Regions from separate parts of the Gemmiger qucibialis genome, predicted to be linked through region 1. Evidence: predicted binding sites of a transcription regulator. Region 1 holds the regulator's gene; each other region holds the start of a gene.
The links. The regulator Rex, encoded in region 1, represses fermentation and respiration genes when NADH is low (regulators of the CRP and FNR family bind a similar motif). The targets are predictions, from matches to a motif close to ATTGTTAANNNNTTAACAAT.
Positions count from the first base shown of each region.

Region 2: coaD (pantetheine-phosphate adenylyltransferase) is a predicted target of Rex. The motif match lies at 3,098-3,117, and genes of this name have one in related genera.
Region 3: hypB (hydrogenase nickel incorporation protein HypB) is a predicted target of Rex. The motif match lies at 2,508-2,527, and genes of this name have one in related genera.

Region 1 is NZ_JAQFEN010000001.1:138,809-144,565, forward strand. It holds gene PG062_RS00670 (FtsK/SpoIIIE family DNA translocase) at 1-1,077, opposite strand, end outside; gene PG062_RS00675 (ClpP family protease) at 1,570-2,301, opposite strand; gene PG062_RS00680 (redox-sensing transcriptional repressor Rex) at 2,560-3,207, shown strand; gene PG062_RS00685 (thymidine kinase) at 3,340-3,954, shown strand; gene PG062_RS00690 (hypothetical protein) at 3,989-4,162, opposite strand; gene PG062_RS00695 (ABC transporter substrate-binding protein) at 4,632-5,757, shown strand, end outside.
Region 2 is NZ_JAQFEN010000002.1:420,225-425,981, forward strand. It holds gene PG062_RS05750 (formate--tetrahydrofolate ligase) at 1-778, opposite strand, end outside; ZMP/ZTP riboswitch at 832-922, opposite strand; gene PG062_RS05755 (butyryl-CoA:acetate CoA-transferase) at 1,399-2,745, opposite strand; gene coaD (pantetheine-phosphate adenylyltransferase) at 3,315-3,803, shown strand; gene PG062_RS05765 (thiolase family protein) at 3,904-5,118, shown strand; gene PG062_RS05770 (enoyl-CoA hydratase-related protein) at 5,137-5,757, shown strand, end outside.
Region 3 is NZ_JAQFEN010000004.1:157,144-162,900, reverse strand. It holds gene PG062_RS08685 (FAD-dependent oxidoreductase) at 1-1,724, opposite strand, end outside; gene hypB (hydrogenase nickel incorporation protein HypB) at 1,803-2,471, opposite strand; gene PG062_RS08675 (sodium-dependent transporter) at 2,950-4,287, opposite strand; gene PG062_RS08670 (response regulator) at 4,478-4,636, shown strand; cobalamin riboswitch at 4,737-4,941, shown strand; gene PG062_RS08665 (sirohydrochlorin cobaltochelatase) at 5,156-5,757, shown strand, end outside.

The DNA of each region.
Region 1 (5,757 bases):
CGGCTGGGGCGCGGGGTACTTGCGATGATTCAACTGCTCCAGCGGGTCAAGGCCAAAGGTGCCGCCGGGGCCGATCTCAATTTTCTGCAGCGGGTCATGCTGCACGGCGTTCTGCAAAGCGCGCTGGGAAGCATCCGGCCCCAGGTCCACATCAAAGTCCGAACGCTGGGCGGGCGGGGCAAAGCTTTGGGTGTGCTGCACGCCTTGGGGCGCAGCCTGGGCACGCTGCATATCGGGGTATGTTGCGGTGCCGGGCTGCGTATACGCCTGCTGGGGCTGGGCCGCCGGCTGGCCGGCCTGCGCCGCGGCGGCTGCCTGGTCGGCAGGGTTTGCCTGGGCCGCATTGCGGCGGGCGGCTTCCTCCTGTTCCAGATAGGGGGCCACATCAAAGGGGCGGCGGGTGCCAGACTGCGGCGTGGCCGGAGACTCGCCGGCCATGGGCGGCAGGCTGCCGGTCAGGTTTTCAAGGGATTCTTCCTCCGCTTCATGGCCAAACAGCTGGGTATCATAAGCGGTTTCTTCCTCCGCACGGGCGGCGCGGCGGGCTTTGAACTCCTGAATATAATAGCTGATGAACTGCACCACATCCACCGGGGTAACGGCAAAAAACACCATCAGCCCCATCAGGATGACAATAATCATGACGATATTGGCACCGGGACGGCCACAGACGGCCAGCAGCGATGCGCCGATGGGCACGCCCAGCACACCGCCGGTCCAGAACTTGCGCTGCCCCCAGGCAAACAGCATCTTGACGGTCTGCCAGGGGGTATCCCCTACCTTAAAATCCGAGAAGATGACCGCCGTACCGGCCAGCAGTACCGCCAGCAGCACCACCTTGCCAATGAAAGTGCCCACATGGTAACCGGATGCCAGCAGATAGGCCAGATACAGCAAAAACGGGCCGACAAAATATGTAACCACGCCAAAGGTGCCAAACAGCCAGCTGCGTAGAACATTCCAGAAGCTCTGCCCCGGCACCAGCACCAGCGCAATGGCCAGAATGCCAAGCCCGGCCAGCACCACGCTGCGGATCAGGTTTTGCTGCTGGGCGCGGCGCTGTTCCAGCCTGGACATCCGCTTTTTGCTGCCGGAGGCCGAACTGTTGTGTCTGGCCCCGGAGCTGCTGCTTTTACTGCTTTTGCTGCCGGAGGCGCGGTATGTGTTTTTACTGTTTTTTCCGTTTTTGGCGGAACTTGAACGTGCCATGCTCTCCCTACCTCTTTACTATAATATGCGTATATTCAGGCTGCCCTGTTCAGCGGGCAGCCATTGTTGATTTGCTTTGGCGCGGCGGGCCCTGCCCCCGTTTTGAACGAAAGTTTGTTTGCCTTTTATCTGGCAGCGGGCGGCCATTAAACAGCATCCGGCGACCCCGCATAAAGAGACTTTCCGCGCAGTGATTTTATCTGCCATCCGCCACGGCAGCTGTGCCGTGCTGTTTTGGGCAGGGGCATACTACCCCTTATAGCATAAGGTATATTGTAGCATGAAAACGCCCGCTTGTAAAACCCCTTTCTCTTTCTATTTTCATCAAAGCCTTTCCGCCCACTGGCGGGCAGCGCCCCCTCAATATCCGGTTTTCCCGGCGTCGATTTCGGCATACAGGTAGCGCAGCGCATCGCCCAGGTTGCCGATGGCGTCGATCAGCCCCTCTTCCACAGCCTGTTCCCCGCCCAGCACGGTGCCCATATCCATCACCAGCTCCCCGGTATTGTGCATCAGCTGGGTAAAGCGCCTGGCGCTGATGCCGGAATGCCCCGCCACAAAGCTGACGATGCGCTCCTGCATCTGCTCAAAATAGCGCAGGGTCTGGGGCACCCCCAGCACCATGCCGGAGTGGCGCACCGGATGCACCGTCATGGTGGCGGTGGGCACAATAAAGCTTTTGCGGGCCGAAACCGCCAGCGGGATACCGATGGAATGCCCGCCGCCCAGCACCAGCGTTGCGCTGGGCTTGCTGATGCCGGAGATCAGCTCCGCCAAAGCGAGCCCGGCTTCCACATCGCCGCCCACGGTATTCAGGATGACCAGCAGCCCCTCAATGGCGGGGTCCTCCTCAATATCCACCAGCTGGGGGATCACATGCTCATACTTGGTGCTTTTCTGGTTATCAGGAGCCAGGCTGTGGCCCTCAATGGTGCCGATCACCGTCAGGCAATAAATGGCATGGCGGCCCTTGGTGGCGGGCACAATGCCGCTGTCCGTGATCAGGTCATGTTCCAGCCGCATGCGCTCCACATCCTTGGCATCCTTGGCAGCATGGGGGGCGGGCTGTTGTTTTGGGGTACGGTTTGGCATGGCGGGGGTCCTTTCCTTCCGACAGAATCGGTGCGCCGGGCAGTGCAAAACCCGGCTATACCCTGACAGTATGCCCCGCTGGTACGCTTTTTTATGCACAGAGGGGCGCGACTGAGCAAAAAAAGCGCGGAAAAACTTAGATAAAAAATTGACAATCGGCACAAGATTGATTATACTTTTACTAGAATTTACATCGGAATTACACAAGAGGCAGGGTGTTCCCTTTACCCCTGCCCGGAGAACGGGAGATTAGTCTTTATGTCATCAACAATGCAAAACAAAGCATCGTTGCCCGTGATCAAGCGGCTGCCCAAATATTACCGCTACTTGAGCAACCTGCAGGCAGATGGGCGTGATAAAATTTCTTCCAGCGAGCTGGCCCGCATGATGGGCACCACCGCCAGCCAGGTGCGGCAGGATTTCAACTGTTTTGGCGGTTTTGGCCAGCAGGGCATCGGCTACAAGGTGGATGTGCTGCTTACCGAGATTGGTAAACTGCTGTTTGGCAACGGCGAGCTGCTGCCTACCGTGCTGATCGGCGCCGGCCGCCTGGGCACGGCGGTCTCCAGCTTTATCAGCCGCGATACCAACGGCTACAAGCTGATTGCCGCGTTTGATATCAACCCCGCCCTGGAGGGCAAGGAGATCAGCGGCGTAACCATCCGCCCACTGTCCGAGCTGGAAAGCTTCTGTGCGGCGCACAAGCCGGTGGTCGCCGTGCTGTGCGTGCCGCGCCAGAGCGCCATGGACCTTTCGGACGAGCTGGTTCGGCTGGGTATTCAGGGCTTCTGGAACTTCAGCCACTATGATCTTTCGGTCGTTTATCCGCAGGTCACAGTGGAAAACGTCCATTTGGGCGACAGCCTGATGAGCCTTGGCTACCGGCTGCGCAGCCATGATGAATAAAAGCCGGGCACACAGCACATGACTGTTTCCGGCGGGGTGTACCCCAGCGCCTGCCCCGGCATGGGTGCAGGATCCTGTGGTACACCCCGATTTTCATGCTGTTTTTCACTTTATTTTAATAAGGAGCCAAACATGGCAAAGCTATATTACCGTTACGGCGCAATGAACAGCGGCAAAACCACGGCGCTTTTGCAGGTTGCTTTCAATTATAACGAACGCGGCATGCGGGTGCTGATTCTGAAAGCCAGCGTGGACACCAAAGGCGGCGATCACATTGTTTCCCGCCTGGGGGTCAGCCACAAGGTGGATGTGCTGGTCAGCCCGGACATGGACATCCTGGATATCGTCCGGGCCGATACCGCCGCCCATGGCAGCGCCCCTGCCTGTGTGCTGTGTGACGAAAGCCAGTTCTTTACCCCGGCGCAGGCCGAGCAGCTGTTTTTGGTCACGGTGGACCTGAACATTCCAGTCATCTGCTATGGGCTGCGGGCGGACTTTATGAACCGCGGCTTCCCCGGTTCCACCCGCCTTCTGGAGCTGGCCCATACCATCGAGGAGATGAAAACCATCTGCGCCTGCGGCCGCAAAGCCACCTGCAACGGCCGCAAGGTGAACGGCGAGTTCGTGTTTGAGGGCGCCCAGGTTGCGATTGACACAGTGGACGCTGTAGAGTATCAGAGCCTTTGCCCCCAGTGCTGGTACCGGGAATACCGCGCTTTCCTGAAACGCCACCCCGCGCACCAGTGATCCATTCTTTTATTTCAATCTGTGTTCCGCCCTTTTAATAAGTAAAAAATGGCACAAAAGCCGCTGCCCAGCCTTGCAGCACCGCTTTTGTGCCATTTTTGTTTCCAACACTTTGCGGCGCAATTTTCAGAGCACCAAAAGGCTGCATATACAAGATATGTTTTATGTGCAGCAATTTCCATTCCATTTTTCGCACATATTTTGCCATCGCGAATATTTTTTAGCATACTGTATTTCTTCCCATTGCAAATTTTGCACGAATGCGCAAAAGAAGTGCGTTTGCGTACATTTTTTGCGTTACCGAATTTGTGCGTTTGTTTTCTGTGATTCATTCAGCATTTTACACGTTTTCCCCTATAATTTCGTTGTAACCGTTTGTAACATATACAAATACGCACAAATTGCCTCAATTTATGCAAGATTTTCCGTAATTTTCGTTAGATGCGGGGTTAAGCTGTTTCAGTATTATGCACAAATTGTTTTGTCTTAGTTCGTATGTTTTGACATAGGTTGATTTTTTGCCCATTTAATTAAAGCAATATTTGTTTGTTTTTATAATTTGCACACCATTTTGGATATTTTTTTGATGTTCACAATTTGTTATTATAACAGCGTTGAATGAAGCGGTCAGTTGTCAGGCCGCTCGTTATAGGAACATTTTTAGGAGGACTAAAACAATGAAAAAGGCAATCGCCCTTGCAATGGCCAGCGTTATGGCTGCTGGCCTGCTGGCAGGCTGCGGCGGCTCCGCTGCCAACAGCACCGCAGCTTCTTCCGAGGCCGCTTCTTCTGAAGCCGCTTCCACCTCTACCGAGGCTGCTACCGAGGCTCACACCGTCAACACCACCGATCCCATCACCCTGACCATCAGCTGGTGGGGCGGCGATGCCCGCCAGGCTGCATACGAGGCTGCCTGCAAGGCATTCACTGAAAAATACCCCAACATCACCGTTGAGTGCACTTACGGCCCGTGGAACGGCTGGGAGGAAGCTCAATCCACTGCCCTGGCTGCCGGCACCGCTGCCGACGTGATGCAGGTCAACTGGAACTGGCTGTTCCAGTACTCCGGCAAGGGTCAGAGCTTCGTTAACCTGAACGATTACTCCGATGTGCTGGATCTGACCCAGTTCCCCTCTAGCGCTCTGGATGCCTGCACTGTGGCTAATTCCCTGCAGGCTGTTCCCGTCGCTATGGCCGGCCGTATTTACTACTGGAACATGGCAACCTTCAAGAAGGCTGGCCTGGACCACTACCCCACTACTGAGCAGGAGCTGCTGGACGCCGCCAAGACCTTCCAGGAAAAGCTGGGCGATGACTACTATCCGCTGGCTGCCGGCCCGCTGGACCGCATGATCATGATGACCTTCTACCTGGAAAGCAAGTACGGCGAGCCCTGGGTTACCGACAGCACCCTGAACTACACCGTTGAGCAGCTGCAGGAAGGTTTGGAATGGATCCAGAGCCTGGAAGATAACCACGTGATGCCCGACCTGAAGACCATGAACGCCGCCGGCGATAAGACCATCACCGATGGTCAGGCCTGGATCACCGGCAAGTACGCCGGCATCTTCACCTGGGACTCCAGCGCACTGAGTGCAAGCCAGAACCTGCCCGACGACGCTGAGTACGTTGTTGGCGACGAAATCAAGTGGGGCGAGGCTGCCAACGGCGGTTTTGCCAAGGTTTCCATGGGTATGGCTATTACCCAGAGCTGCGAGCATCCTGTTGAGGCTGCTGCCCTGATCAACTTCATCCTGAACGAAAAAGAGGGCGCTTCCATCATGGGCACCCAGTGCGGCATGG
Region 2 (5,757 bases), on a different contig from region 1:
TTTCCAGCGTCTGGACCAGGTTGGGGTCAATGGCATCTTTCAGCAAAGCCGCCATAGCGCCTGCTGCGCCGATCTGCCCCGCAGTGACCGGCTGGCCATCGTAAGTATAAGCACACACAATGCGGCTCAGGCGGTCTTTCAGGTCGGCCAGGTCGGTGGCCAGGCAGAAGATCGCCATGACCTCGCTGGCAACGGTGATGTCAAAGCCGTCCTCACGCGGGGTGCCGTTCACCTTGCCGCCCAGGCCGTCCACAATAAAGCGCAGCTGGCGGTCATTCATGTCCATGCAGCGCTTCCAGGCGATGCGGCGGGGGTCAATGTTCAGCGGGTTGCCCTGCTGGATGGAGTTGTCGATCATGGCAGCCAACAAGTTGTTTGCGGTGCCAATGGCGTGAATATCGCCGGTAAAGTGCAGGTTGATATCTTCCATGGGCACAACCTGGGCGTAACCGCCGCCCGCAGCGCCGCCCTTTACACCGAACACGGGCCCAAGGGAGGGCTCACGCAGGCAGAGCATCGTCTTTTTACCCATGGCGTTCAGGGCGTCCGCCAGGCCAACACTGGTGGTGGTTTTGCCCTCGCCAGCAGGGGTGGGGCTGATGGCGGTCATCAGGATCAGCTTGCCGTCTGGGCGGTCACTGTGGATCAGCTTGTGGTTGATCTTGGCTTTGTAACGGCCATAAGGAATCAGGTCCTCGTCCGTAAGGCCCAGTTTTTCAGCTACTTTGGCAATGGGCAGCATTTTGGCTGCCTGTGCAATTACAATGTCGCTCAGCATGTGGCATTCCTCCGTTTACAAAAAATAAAGGGCTGCGTACACTATACATCAGTGTATGCAGCCCAGACGGTCGGCTTAATGCAGGGAATAGCCCGCTTCCCCGGTGGTCATGCCCACCAGATTCCGTCAGTCAGCGGCCCTGCGTTATTGTTACTGTATCACACCGGCACACAGTTTGTCAAGCCAATTTTTGGCGGATACAAAAGGGTAGAAAAAAGCCGCCCGTGCTATACCCAGGCGGCAGAAAAAGGGGGGTTGCCAATGTGGACAGATTCAGAGTACATATCCGAGCCAATTCCGGTGTTTCTGCGTTCGTTAGTGACACAGAATGCTGGGAATTGGAAGCGGAAGAAGCCGATTAGTTCCTAGGCAAGCGGAGCGTCACTGTTCACGCGGCGGCACCCCATCCTCTTCTTTGTATTGTACCACAGAGCTTACCACTCTGTCAATATTTTATCGCCGAAAGGCAAGAAAGGAAGTATCTTACGTTCACTTCTACTGCTATCGTTACCGCCGCCCGTTCTGTCAACACTAACCGCACCCGTGGGGATGATGACAAGAAGTTTGCAACCAACGTTGCCCGCTTCAAGGCCGTCAAGAACAGAATAAAAAACAACGGATCAGCGCTTGCTGCTCTTGCGCCACAGGCCCATCTTTTCGGCGTCGGCAATCAGCTGCTCACGGAAATCTGGGTGGGCAATGTTGATCAGGGCTTCGGCACGCTCCCAGGCGGTCAGGCCCTTCAGGCGGGCAACGCCGTACTCGGTCACCAGATAATCGGTGTTGGCGCGGGTATCGGTCACAACACTGCCGGGGTGCAGCGTGGGACGGATGCGGCTTTCGTTTTGGCCGGTCTTTTTGTTAAAGAAGGTGGAGGACAGGCAGATGAAGCTCTTGCCACCCTTGGAAAGATAGGCACCCAGCACAAAGTCCAGCTGGCCGCCTGCACCGGAAATGGCACGGGTGCCGCTGCTTTCGGCGTTCACCTGGCCATACAGGTCAACGTCAATGGCGTTGTTGATGGAGATAAAGTTATCCAGGCTGCTGATCACCCGCACATCGTTGGTGTAATCAACGGGTACAGACATACACTCCGGATTGTTATCCAGGTAGTCGTACATCTTTTGGGTGCCGGCACCGAACGCATAGACCTGGCGGCCGTTGTCAATGTTCTTACAGCGGCCGGTAATGCGGCCAGCCTTTGCCATATCTACAAAAGAGTCCACATACATCTCGGTATGTACGCCCAAATCTTTCAGGTCGCTCTCGGCAATCATGGCGCCGATGGCGTTGGGCATGCCGCCGATGCCAAGCTGCAGGCAGGCGCCGTTGGGGATGCGGTCCACCACCAGGCGGGCAACAGCCTGGTCAACTTCGGTGGGGGCACCGCCGCCGCCCAGCTGGTCGATCGGCGGGTTGTCACCCTCGATAATGCCGTCAACCTGGGAAATGTGCAGGCAGTTGTCGTAGCCGCCCAGGCAGACCGGCATGTTCTTGTTCACTTCCACAAACACCTTGTCGGCCTTGCGGGCAGCATCGGCCAGATGGCTGGCGCAGGGGCCGAGGTTGAAGTAGCCGTGGCTATCCATGGGGGCAACCACAAACACCGCAATGTTCAGCGGGTCGGGGCTTTCGCGGTAGTAGCGCGGCAGCTCGGAGTAGCGCAGGGGAGAATAGTAAGCGTAACCGGCGGCAACGGCCTTGCGCTCAATGCCGCCCATATGCCAGCTGTTCCAGCAGAAGTGCTCTGCCTGATTTTCGATCTTGAAAATTTCCGGCACATGGCACAGGATGCCGCCGCGGAATTTAATCCCGTGCAGCTCCGGCAGGCGCTTGGCCAAAGCAGCGTCAAAGCTGACAGGGGTGCCGATGGCCCAGCCGTAATCGACCCAATCGTCATCCTTGACCAAAGCGGCAACGCGGTCGGCCGTTGTCAGTTTCTGTGCATAAACAGTGTTAAAATCCATTTCTACAAACAGCTCCTTTGTTCATTCCGCAAAAACTGCTTATGTAATCTTTGCGGATTTGCTTACCTATTTATATAATGTTTATGGGGCGGTACGCTGCTCTGGCGGTACGCACAGTGCGGATGCCTGAAAATCAGCCGCCCGGTGGCGTGGCGCGCTGCCCGCAGCGGGGGAGCCCCGCCGGAAGAATGGCGGCACAGCACCACAACCATTGATATTATTTTAACATTATATTGACGCTTGTCAACCAATAAAGTTCATTTTTTGCCCCCAAAACGTGCAAATCGGGTGGATTTTGTACATTCCACTGAAACAGCCCAGAAACTTTTGTCGGATTTTTAACAGATAAGCCATTGACAAAAGCTTAACAAAAGTGTAAAACTATAAGTGTGAGCCAAACGGATCCCTGAAATAGGAGCCGGAGTTCACTTGCAGCACCAGGCAGGCGGTACGGTCTGCGGCGGGGGTTAAGGCCCGCCCATTAAACGCGCGGCGCGCATGGTGCTTTTATTTCCGTCCAGGACTGTTAGATTTTTAACAGCTTTGGCACTGCAGAGGAACTAAAGATTATGCCCATTGCAATGTATCCCGGCAGCTTTGACCCCGTTACACGCGGCCACCTGGATATTATCAAACGCAGTTCCCGCATGTTTGATACCCTGATCGTTGCCGTGCTAAACAACAGCGCCAAAACCCCGTTGTTTACCGTGAAGGAAAGGGAAGAGATGCTGCGGGAATGCTGCAAGGATATCCCCAATGTCAAGGTGATGAGCTTTGACGGCCTGACAGTCAACTTTGCCCAACAGCAGCACGCCACCGTAATGGTGCGGGGGCTGCGCGCCGTAACGGATTTTGAAAACGAGATCCAGCTGGCGCACACCAATCACGCGCTCTACCCGGGGATCGAAACCGTGTTTCTGTCAACGTCCCTGAAATGGAGCTACCTTTCCTCCACCATTGTGCGGGAGGCTGCCCATTACAACCACGATGTTTCCAAGTTCGTTACCCCCAATGTGGAAGCTGCCCTGAAGAAAAAAATCCGTGAGGGTAAAGTTTGACCCCCCGAAAACGTGCTTTGTCGGGTCGCTAAGGCCTGTAAAGATACAAAGGATTCCCAACCGTCTAAATAAGATTCATATTTTTAGGAGGCTGTTTCTTATGAAGAAAATCGTTATCGCATCCGCATGCCGTACTGCTATCGGCAAGTTCGGCGGCACCCTGGCCAATGTTCCTGCTGTAGAGCTGGGCTCCATTGTCATCAAGGAAGCCCTGAACCGCGCCAATGTCAAGCCGGAGCAGGTTGACCACGTTTACATGGGCTGTGTTATCCAGGCTGGTCTGGGCCAGAACGTTGCACGCCAGGCTTCTCTGAAAGCCGGCCTGCCCATCGAGACCCCCGCTGTCACCGTCAACGTTGTCTGCGGCTCTGGCCTGAACTGTGTGAACATGGCTGCCCAGATGATCGAAGCAGGCGATGCTGACATCGTTGTTGCAGGTGGTATGGAAAACATGGATATGGCTCCGTTCGCTATGATGAAGGGCCGTTACGGCTACCGCATGGGCTACCCCATGGGCAAGAGCGAGCTGGTGGACACCATGGTCAACGATGCTCTGTGGGATGCAACCGGCTGCAACATGCACATGGGCATGACCGCCGAGAATGTCTGCACCAACGAAACCTACCAGAAGAAGTACGGCTACAGCCCCATCACCCGTGAGATGCTGGATGAGTTCTCTTACCATTCTCAGGAGAAGGCAGCCAAGGCTATCGCTGATGGCGCTTTCAAGGATGAGATCGTTCCCGTTGTCATCAAGGGCAAGAAGGGTGACACCGTGTTTGATACCGATGAAGGCCCCCGCATGAGCTCCATGGAAGTTCTGGGCAAGCTGAAGCCCTGCTTCAAGAAGGATGGTATCGTTACCGCTGCAAACTCCTCCGCCATCAACGATGGCGCAGCTGCTCTGGTTATCATGAGCGAAGAAAAGGCCAAGGAGCTGGGTGTTGAGCCTCTGGCTACCTGGGTTGCCGGTGCACTGGCTGGTGTTGAGCCGGAAGTCATGGGTCTGGGCCCCATCGCCGCAACCAAGAAGGTTATGGCAAAGACCGGCCTGACTGTTGATGATATGGACCTCATCGAAGCCAACGAAGCATTCGCTGCACAGTCTGTTGCAGTCGGCCAGGCTCTGCACTTTGACCAGGCAAAGCTGAACGTCAACGGCGGCGCCATTGCTCTGGGCCATCCCGTTGGCGCTTCCGGCGCTCGTATCCTTGTCACTCTGCTGTACGCCATGAAGCATCGCGGCGCACACAAGGGCCTGGCTACCCTGTGCATCGGCGGCGGCATGGGCTGCGCCACCATCGTGGAAATGTAATTTACGGAGGAATTGACAATGTCCTTTGTTACGACTGAAATTCAGGGCGCTGTTGCGATCGTCACCATTGACCGTCCCAAAGCCCTGAATGCACTGAATCCCGAAGTTCTGGCTGACCTGAAGGCCGCTTTTGAAGCCATCGACCAGAACACCGTGCGCTGCGTTGTTCTGACCGGTGCAGGCGACAAGAGCTTTGTTGCCGGTGCTGATATCGGCTCCATGTCCACCATGACCAAGGCAGAAGGCGAGGCCTTCGGTAAGCTGGGCAATGATGTGTTCCTGGAGATCGAAAGCTTCCCGCTGCCCGTTATCGCAGCTGTCAACGGCTTTGCCCTTGGCGGCGGCAATGAGCTGGCCATGAGCTGCGATATCCGCATCTGCTCCGATAACGCCGTCTTCGGCCAGCCCGAAGTTGGCCTGGGCATCACCCCTGGCTTCGGCGGCACCCAGCGTCTGGCCCGCCTGGTTGGCATGGGCATGGCAAAGCAGCTGGTTTACTCTGCCCTGAACATCAAGGCAGACGAAGCCCTGCGTATCGGCCTGGTCAACGCTGTTTACCCGCAGGCTGAATTGATGGAGAATGTGATGAAGCTGGCAAATAAGATTGCCAAGAATGCTCCCATCGCAGTCCGCCACTGC
Region 3 (5,757 bases), on a different contig from region 1:
CAGCCGATGGCGAGATAGAACGCCTTGTACCCCTGGGCGCGCAGCTGGGCAAGGGTAACGTCCTTGCCAACTTCCACACCGCAGCGGATGGTAACACCCAGCTCCCGCAGGATGTCAATTTCCGCATCAATCACATCTTTTTCCAGCTTAAAGCTGGGGATGCCGTACCGCAGCATGCCGCCAGGGTGTTCGTTTTTCTCAAATACAGTCGGGCGGTAGCCCTGCAGCGCAAGGAAGTACGCGCAGGAAAGCCCGGCCGGGCCGCCGCCGATGATTGCAATTTTTTGCGGCCACGGCCCCTGCAAAGAGGGCTGCACCACCGGCGGAACATAGCGGTGGGCGGCGTTCAGGTCCTGCTGGGCCACAAACTTTTTCACGGCATCAATGGCCACTGCCTGGTCCACGGTGCCGCGGGTGCAGGCATCCTCGCACCGGCGGTTGCAGATGCGCCCGCACACGGCGGGGAAGGGGTTCTCCTTTTTGATCAGCGCCAGTGCATCGCGGTAGCGGCCCTGCGCGGCCATTTTCAGGTAGCCCTGCACCGCAATGTGGGCGGGGCAGGCGGTTTTGCAGGGGGCGGTGCCGGTATCATAGCAGTTGATGCGGTTTTTATCGCGGTAGTCCACCGCCCATTTTTCGGGGCCCCACTTTACAGTGTCGGGCAGTTCCTGCTTGGGGTACTGCACCGGGCCGTTTTTGGTGCACAGCTTCTGGCCCAGCTTAACGGCACCGGCGGGGCAGAACTCCACGCAGCGGCCACAGGCAACGCAGTTTTGCGGTTCCACTTTGGCAACGTAAGCCGAGCGGCTCATGTTGGGGGTGTTGAACAGCTGGCTGGTGCGCAGGGCGTTGCAGACGTTGACATTGCAGTTGCAGATGGCAAAAATCTTGTTCTCGCCGTCAATGTTGGTGATCTGGTGCACAAAGCCGTTGTCCTCGGCTTTCTGCAAGATCCGCATCACTTCGTCATAGGTCACATAATGGCCCTTGTTGGTTTCCACCAGATAGTCCGCCATATCGCCCACGCCGATGCACCAGTCATCCGGGTCATCGCCGCAGCCTTCGCCCATGGCGGCGCGGGACATACGGCAGGAACAGGGGCCGGCGGCATACTTGCCCTGGTATTTTTTCAGCCAGTGGGAGATGTGTTCGATATCCAGCGAGTGGTTTTCGGTCTCGATGGCTTTTTCGACCGGGATCACGTGCATGCCAATGCCTGCGCCGCCTGGGGGCACCATGGCGGTAATGTGTTCCAGCGGCAAAAAGGTCATCCGCTCAAAAAAGGCGGTCACTTCGGGGTGGTCGGCAATCTGCTGTTTGTTCATGTTAAAGAACTCGGCGCTGCCGGGCACAAACATGGGCAGAATGTACTGTTTTTCGCGGCGGGGGTTCTCCCAGTTGTATTCCAACAGGCCAACGCAGCTCATCTGATACAGCAGGGGCTCCAGCTCTTTGGCGGGTTTGCCGGTGGCTTTTTCCAGTTCCGGCAGGGTCATTGGCTGGCGCACCTTCATTTTCAGGGCAACATCGGCCATTTCGTCAGTCACAATGCTGGCCAGACCCCAATATTCGGGGTCCTCCACCGTCAGGCGGCGCAGCTTGGCGGGCACACGGTCGGTGATCATCTGCCCCAGCTTCATAATTTTTTCCCGCGGCTTTGTGTCCTTGGGGATCTTGAACGGCAGCTTGCTTTCGTCCAGTGGGAAAGCGGTCGGTTCGCTCATGGCTTGCTCCTTTTATTGCTCTGTGCATGTTCTGCTTCGTTTGCATTGCTTTGCAGACGGTCCGGGTTTGCTGTGCCCTTATGCCTGCCACGCTTTCACCTGCTCCCGCAGCCAATCGGTCCATTCGGCAATGCCCTCGCCGGTTTTGGCGCAGATGGGGATGACCTTTGCGTTGGGGTTGCGCATGGCGATATATTCCCGGCATTTGTCCATATCGAAATCAAAATACGGCAAAACGTCAATTTTGTTGATAAGAACCACGTCGCACACCTGAAACATCAGGGGGTACTTCAATGGCTTATCGTCCCCTTCGGGCACGGATAGGATCATCGCGTTTTTCACCGCACCGGTGTCAAACTCTGCCGGGCAGACCAAGTTGCCCACGTTTTCCAGCACCACAAGGTCCACATCCTGGGGGCCAAGGCCCTCCAGCCCCTGGCGAGTCATCTCGGCATCTAGGTGGCACATGCCGCCGGTGTGCAGCTGGATGGCTTTTGCCCCGGCAGCGGCAATGGCTTTGGCGTCCACATCGGAATCAATGTCCGCTTCCATCACACCGATGCGCAGCTCATCTTTCAGCGCGGCAATGGTGCTGCGCAGGGTGGTGGTTTTGCCGCTGCCCGGTGCGCTCATCAAATTCAGCAGAAAGATCTTTTTCTCTTTCAGGCTCTGCCGCAGCTGGGCGGCCTGTTCATCATTGGAAGCAAAAATGCTCTGTTTTACTTCCAGAATTTTCACGTTGTCCATGGGGGTGCTCCTTACATGTGTTTATCGCGGTATACTCTTGTTAACAGTTTAACATCCGGGTGGCGAAAGCGCAATGTTAAACGAAGATTTTGGTATTCCCGCCAAATTGGGCAAAAAGAAGCAGGCAGAATGACGGAACGCCGCCACACTGCCTGCAGGGAAAGATAAGGGCAATACCGCATAATTCTAAGTGCCGATACGGCGAGCGAGGTGCGGCAGCTGCTAAGCCAAAAGCGCAGATAATACTGGATGCTGCAAAGGTGAGCGCCGCCAGTGGCGGAAACAGCGAACCGAAGCAGGGGCAGCGGTCGCAGAGTGCGAGGGGCTTTTGCCCCCGAAGCACGATGCGGGTACCGCAACCCGACATTATCGAGCATTTTGGCAACGCAGATGCCGTGCCGCAGCCGTCGGAGCGGTGCTTAAGCCGTAAGGCGGGAATTGTGCGGTGTTGCCTAAGGTTTTATAAAAAGCGGGGGGATCAATTCCATGCAAAAGTTGCCATGCCGTAAATATAAATGAACGCAATGGCGGCGGGCACCACAAAGCGGAAGATCGGCTTCATCCAGGGCTGCACTTTTAAGCCTTTGCCGGTGTTGGCCTCCTGAACAAAAGCGTCCCACCCCCAACCGAAAGAGTTGCAGCAGAACAGCGCCAATACCAGTGAACCCAGCGGCAAAATGTTATTGGAAACAATGAAATCCCACAGATCCAGCCAGGCCGTGCCCGCGGCAAACGGCTGGAAATGCAGTACACTGTAGCCCAGCGCGGTGGTCAGCGCCAACAGAAAGATGCCCACGCCACACAGCAAAGCGCCCTTGGGGCGGCTTAACCCGGTCAGCTCCCGCACCATGGCAAGGATGTTTTCGCACACGCCCAACACGGTGGAAAGTGCGGCAAACACCATGAACAAAAAGAATAGCGTGCCCCACCAGCGGCCCCCGGTCATGTTGTTGAACACGGTAGCCATGGTATCAAACAGCAGGCTGGGCCCGGCGTTCACTTCCAGCCCATAGGTAAAGCAGGCGGGGAACATGATGATGCCGGCCAGCACCGCAACCAAAGTATCCAGCACAATAATGTGGACGGATTCCCCCATCAGGGAGTGTTCTTTTTCAATGTAGCTGCCAAAAATCGCCATGCCGCCCATGCCAACGGAAAGGGTAAAGAACGCCTGGTTCATGGCGCCCACCACAACGCTGCCATCGATCTTTCCAAAATCCGGCACCAGGTAAAATTTCAAGCCTTCTGCCGCGCCCGGCAGGGGCAGGCTGTGCACCGCCAGCACCAGCATCAGCACCAACAGGGCCAGCATCATATATTTGGTAATGCGCTCCAGCCCGCCCTGCAGGTTAAAGCTTAAAATGGCAAATGCTACCACAACAGTCACCAGCAAAAACACCACATTCACCGTGGGGTTCGTAATCATCTGGGTAAATCCGAAATCTGCGTTTTGGCCGGTAAGGAACTTGATGAAATAATAGATGATCCACCCGGTCACCACGGTGTAAAATGCCATCAGGGCAATGTTGCCAATCAGGCTGGCAATGCCGAAAATGCCCCACTTGCAGCCGGGCTTTTCCAACTTCTGGTACATGCGGATAGGGCTGGCCTGCGCTGCACGCCCAACGGAAAATTCCATCGTCATGGCGGGCAGACCCAGCACGACCAGACAAATAATGTACAGCAGCATAAAACTGCCGCCGCCGTTCTGGCCGCACATCCAGGGAAATTTCCACACATTGCCGCAGCCAATGGCGCAGCCGGCTGACAGCATGATGAAGCCAAGCCGGCTTCCGAGCCGTTCACGATTCTTCATAAACTTAAATTGTTTTCTCCCATTTTTATTTGTGCTGCCGCGTGGGAAAAGGCAGCGGCCCGCACGGCAGCATAGATAACCACTACCATATTAAATCCATATTAGCTTACCACACTGTCATGCCAACTGCAAGCGATTTAAAGTTGTAAACCGACAAAATACAAAAACGCGCCCCGCGGCCATCCGTTCTTTGCCCAAAGCCGACGCCGCGCAGGAGCCCATTGTTGCCATGACGGCCAACGCCTTTGCCAAGGATGTGCAGCCGGCCAAAACCGCCGGTATGAACGAGCATGCCGCCAAGCCGCTGGATATGAAACGCTTGTGTGAGATTTTGCACCGGCGGCTGTAAGGACGCCTAGGAAGGCCGAAAAAATTCGGCAGAACATACAAACAGCACCTTGCGCTTTTGGATGCAATGTGCTACAATGAGTCAGAAACTGAATATAAAACAGCAGGTGCCTTTCATTGTTTGCCGGGCGGCTGAGCCTTCCGGCGCTCTGGAAAGGGTAAAAGGGAAGCGGGTGCAAATCCCGCACGATCTCGTCACTGTGATAAGGGAGCCTGCCGCCAGGGTGCATTTGCACCGGTCACTGAGCATTGCTTGGGAAGGCGGCGGCAGGCGTTGAGCTTTCAGCCAGGAAACCTGCCCGCTGTTGGTACGGGAGCATTGCTCCAGATCACGAGGAATTGGTTGTACCTGAAAAGCTCATGGAAAATCCGGGGGTCTTTTTGCGTTGCCGTTCTGCACACAGAAAGACCCTCGTTTTTTTGTGGCAGTTTTGTCTGCAAAGCTGCTGCGCTTGGGTTTTGTTTCCTGTACCTGTTTTTCAGCAAATAGATTTGCCATAGGAGAAAGGAAGCAAAACACATGAAACACAACAACCTGAAAAAGCCCGCTGCCGTGCTGACCGCACTGGCTCTGGCCGCCGCCCTGCTGGCTGGCTGTGGTGCGGCATCTGACAGCATGGCTGCCAGCAGTGCCCCCGCCGAAAGCGAGGCTGTAAGCACCGAAACACCCGCTGAAAGCGCAGACGAGGGAGATGCAGACGAAGTGGCCGCAAAGAAATGTGCAGACTTGATCGATGCCATCTATGTGCAGGAGCGCACCGATGACACCGACGCCCAGTGCGAAGCTGCCAAGCAGGCATGGGACACCCTGACCGATACCCAGAAAGAGCTGGTGGAAGGCGAGAACGCTGACCCCGACTACTTTGGCCGCAATACCGGCGATGCCAACCTGGACGATTCCCGCAATGGGGATGAGATCGGCGAAAACGAACTGCTGGTCGTCAGCTTTGGCACCTCCTTCAACAGCAGCCGCGTGGCAGATATCAAGGGCATCGAGGATGCCCTGCAGGCCGCTTACCCGGATTGGTCCGTCCGCCGCGCTTTCACCGCACAGATCATCATCAACCATGTGCAGGCCCGCGATGGCGAGAAAATCGATAACATGAAGCAGGCTCTGGACCG